2 regions of the Paenibacillus sp. FSL M7-0802 genome follow, and region 2 is predicted to be linked to the other one. Evidence: riboswitches for the same ligand, from Rfam matches in the RefSeq annotation. Region 2 holds a riboswitch; the other holds the start of a gene.
What was found. Region 2 has a riboswitch for cobalamin ahead of MHB54_RS06005 (ABC transporter substrate-binding protein). Riboswitches for the same ligand answer to the same signal wherever they lie in the genome.
Positions count from the first base shown of each region.

Region 1: it holds a riboswitch for cobalamin, as region 2 does, so the genes downstream of both, cobJ (precorrin-3B C(17)-methyltransferase) here and MHB54_RS06005 (ABC transporter substrate-binding protein) in region 2, are expected to answer to the same signal.

Region 1 is NZ_JBBOSD010000001.1:3,229,562-3,231,768, forward strand. It holds gene MHB54_RS15015 (LOG family protein) at 1-465, shown strand, start outside; cobalamin riboswitch at 523-708, shown strand; gene cobJ (precorrin-3B C(17)-methyltransferase) at 1,020-2,207, shown strand, end outside.
Region 2 is NZ_JBBOSD010000001.1:1,194,373-1,196,579, forward strand. It holds gene MHB54_RS06000 (FecCD family ABC transporter permease) at 1-173, opposite strand, end outside; gene MHB54_RS06005 (ABC transporter substrate-binding protein) at 170-1,177, opposite strand; cobalamin riboswitch at 1,385-1,578, opposite strand; gene MHB54_RS06010 (histidine phosphatase family protein) at 1,701-2,207, opposite strand, start outside.

The DNA.
Region 1 (2,207 bases), 2.0 Mb from region 2:
CGTCATCATATCCGTCTGATCTATGGTGGCTCTAGCAGGGGGCTGATGGGAGAGGTGGCGGATGGAATGCTGGCGGGTGACGGTCAGGTCACTGGCATTATGCCCACCCTATTATTTGATGCAGAGATCATTCATCGGGGAGTTACCGAATTTATTGAGGTAGCAAGCATGCATGAGCGTAAAGCGGCAATGAGCGAGATGGCCGATGCGTTTATCGCTCTTCCGGGTGGCTTGGGAACCTTCGAGGAGCTATTCGAGGTATTGTGCTGGGCGCAAATCGGGATTCATCGCAAGCCCATTGGGCTGTTGAATGTGAATGGATATTTTGACCCGTTAGTAGAAATGGTGCGTCATAGCGTGCAAGAAGGGTTTACCGGGGCCGAGCACCCAGCGTTATTAAGTATCTCTGCGGACCCGGACGAATTGCTACATATGTTAAAAAATAAAGCAGAGAACTTGAAATAAAGCGTTTTTCGTGCTTGCACAACTGATTGAGGCAAGGTTATGATAAGACCCATAATCAAATAGCGGACAGACAAGGTGCCTTTGCGGTTGAGCAAAGGGTAACAGGGAATCGGGTGCAAATCCCGAGCGGTCCCGCCACTGTAAGGAAGAGGATTTTTTAAAATGGTCACTCGTGAAAAACGGGGAAGACGAAAGAATCCGTTGATGCCAAGCCAGGAGACCTACCTTGATCTGTATGCACCGTTAACCTTCGTGGAGAGGATGGGTGTACGAAATCAGGAAATCAGGCACACGTTGCTTTTTCCATGTTGGCTAGAGGTTTGCGTGGATATGAACGTGCAGCAGCGTTTGAAGCGTAAACAGTCAGATGGAAAACAACGGCAGGCTGGAGGAAGACAAATAGTGTCTTCTTACGCTGTTTGTTCGTCTGATGAGAGATGCGTACATAGAAACCCCATCCGGGCAGGATGGGGTTTTTTTGAGTTACACGATGTGCATAAATCATTGAAATAGATAGCATAGCTGCCCTGAAAAGGATGAATAGGAGGAGCACGATGAGCCCATTAGGAAAATTGCTGGTGATTGGATTTGGACCAGGAGATATGGAACATATCACAAAACGGGCGCTGGATGCGCTGGCCGAAAGTGAGGTCATTATCGGCTACAATACCTACGTTGATTTGATCCGTCCGTTGTTGAACGGACAGGAGATTGTACGCACAGGAATGACAGAGGAAGTGAGCCGTGCACAGGAGGCGGTTCGCCAAGCAGAGATGGGCAAGAAGGTAGCTGTCATTTCCAGTGGAGATGCGGGAGTCTATGGTATGGCAGGGCTGGTGTATGAGGTGCTGATGCAAAAAGGCTGGCGACGCGAGGACGGGGTTGAGGTAGAAGTCGTACCGGGGATCTCGGCTATTCAGTCCTGTGCATCACTGTTGGGGGCGCCAGTTATGCATGATGCGTGCACGATCAGTCTGAGTGATCATCTGACCCCATGGGAAACGATTGTGAAGCGCGTAGAAGCAGCGGCTTCGGCCGATTTTGTGATTGCATTATACAACCCGCGCAGTGGTCGGCGTACCCGCCAGATTGTGGAGACGCAGTCCATTTTGCTGCGTTACCGCGATCCGCAAACTCCAGTCGGGTTGGTGAAAAGTGCTTATCGTGAACGTCAGCAAGTTATTGTAACGACGCTGGAAGATATGCTGAACCATGACATTGGGATGCTGACGACTGTAATCATCGGCAATTCCTCGACGACAGTGTATGACGGCTTGATCGTGACTCCGCGCGGATATCAGCGCAAATACACATTAGATGCGACCGAGCAGGCACTCAAGCCGCACCAGCGTCTCCGCACGGAAGCGGAGCCGTGGTCGCTGGGCGCACAAGAGGATACACCGCAGGCAAGCGCAGCCCCGACTACGCCCGCTGGACCCTCCGCGAGCGGCGCTGCGGTTGCGACGCAGGCACGCCCGCAAGCGATGGCTGCCGTGCAGGCAACGAATGCTGTGCAAACCGGCGCAGCCCCAGCATCGCTGGCGGCAGAGGCACTAAGCCGCCTCGCTGTCGGCGGCAAGCTGCCTGGCGCAGCCAACGCTCGCTGGAGCGGGCAAGCGCCTACCGCCGAGAGTACCGCCGGAACGTCAGCGGTGGCCGGAGCGGGGGCTACGGCTGGAATGGCGACAGGCGGCTTTGGCAAGCCTGCGCTGTTTGAGGTGGGCGTTTCCCCGGGTGTGGGA
Region 2 (2,207 bases):
GATGTATTCCAATCCGGTGTAAACGTATCGCCTAACCATGGAAGGTGGTTAACCAGAATGCCCGTGATCTGGCTGACCGGAAGCTTGGCCGAGCCGATGCCAAGACAGAGCAGTAGCGTCAGTAACAGCAGGACAAGACCTGTTCCTCCAAAGCCGATCAGTTTACGGTTCATTTGAAAATTTCAGGATACACGCCCTTGGCCACTTCCTTGAGACCTTCCGTTACGCGTGGACCCGGACGACTAATCAAATTATCATCCACGGCAAATACCCGGTTGTGGCGAACAGCCGATATTTGATCCCATCCACTGCGAGCTTTAATGATTTCGCCGAGCGTTTGACCAGTTTTGTCGTCCTTGACACTTTTGCTGTACAAAATCACGTCAGGGTTCGCAGCAATAATATTTTCCTCACTAATTTGGTACCACCCCTTCTGCGTGGCACCTACATTTTCGCCGCCCGCTAACGTGATCAGCTCGTCCATAAACTCGCCTTTACCAACTGTCCAGCCTGGTGAAAACTCGACGTATACCCGCAGCTTCTGACCTTTACCGATATTTTTAATTCCTTCTTTCACTTCAGCTACATCTGCTCTCATCTTGTCAGTCACCGCTCTCGCTTCTTTCTGATGATCGGTGATTTTCCCATACAATTCGATGTTAGCCATGACATCTTCAACTGTCTTCGGTTCCGTTTTAAAAATCATAATTCCCATGTCGCGCAGCTTGGTCGTAGCCTGTTCACTAAGTGATATCCCTGCAAAAACGACTTCCGGGTTAGCAGCAATGATCGCCTCTTCGTTCGGTTTCATAATACCGCCCACTTTAGGCTTTTTCGTAGCTGCTTCCGGGTAATCAGAGTAGTCGGAGACGCCAACAATTTCCTTATCCAGCCCGATGGCGAACAGCGCCTCGGTTTCTGCCGGGGAGACGGAAACGATTTTATCCGGCGCTTTTTTGAATGTAAATTCCTGTCCTGTTGTATCCTTAACCGTGAGTGGGTAAACTGTTTTGCCCGGAGGCTCTTGTGCGGTTACGGTCTGTCCCGGCTGCTGTGAAGAATTCTGGTTCTCTTTATTTTCAGCATTTTTCCCATTAGCTCCACATGCACTCAGCACAACTGCCAAAATCAGAACCAATAGACCTGTTGTCCAAACCTTTATTTTTTTTCCTGCCATGATTTGCACCCCTTCATAAAAAATCGTTAAGAGCGTTACTTGAACATCATCAGATATCTTCTAAATCCAGCCTTCTTTTCCTATCAAAAAAACCCCGCATCCTCATATCAGGACACAGGGGTCACGTTAGCGCAGATCGTGCGCAGGCGGCAGCTTCTTTCCGCATGGACAGTCACTGCGAACACGTCATCCTTTCCTCGAAGGATTATGGTGACAGGCGGACGGGCAGGTATCCTGACTTATGGTAAAATGCATGTCCTGAAATTCTTTCATATGCTTAGTAGCACATAAAGCAGGACTAACGGGCATGTTTCCATTTACAGTGGCGGGACCGCGCCGGACTCACACCGACTTCCCTTTTAACAGCGCAGGCAAGGGAAACCATAGTTTCATCACGCTGCGCCGACCTCGTCTGCTGGATATTTGATGTAGTGGTAGTCAAGCCGTTCTTTTACTTGATGATTATAGGTTAAAAAGAGGCGGCTTACAACCCAAACAGCCTCTTTATCCGCTGGTGTCTAACCTAATGAGGAAGCATTTCTGCTATGTAATTGTGCCGTCCTGCCAGCCTCAATTGAATCCTAAATGCTTCTCCCGGCTTCGGATTCAAACTCCAAAAATCATGGCCCGGTATCAGCATGCAAGCTAACTGACGAATTACGCCACCATGCGTAACGACCAAAACAGAGGGTGGCGCAGCAGTCAAATCCATGGGTTGAACTTCCATAGCAACACGCCATTCATACAGAGAGTCAAGAAATTTCCGTAGACGATTCACAAAATCTGCCCAAGACTCTCCTCCAGGAGGGGTTATCCGTTGCGGCTCATCAATCCAAGCGCGATACAACGACACATCCTTGAGCATGTCATACGTTTTTCCATCCCACTCACCAAAATGAAGCTCTCGCAGACGTGGTTCCATCATAGGAGACATAGTAGATAGGGAACCTCCAGACGTCAATTCTGATTCCGGCACAATGATCTGCAAGGTCTGGCGACATCGCATTAAATCGCTGCAATAGATTCGAGC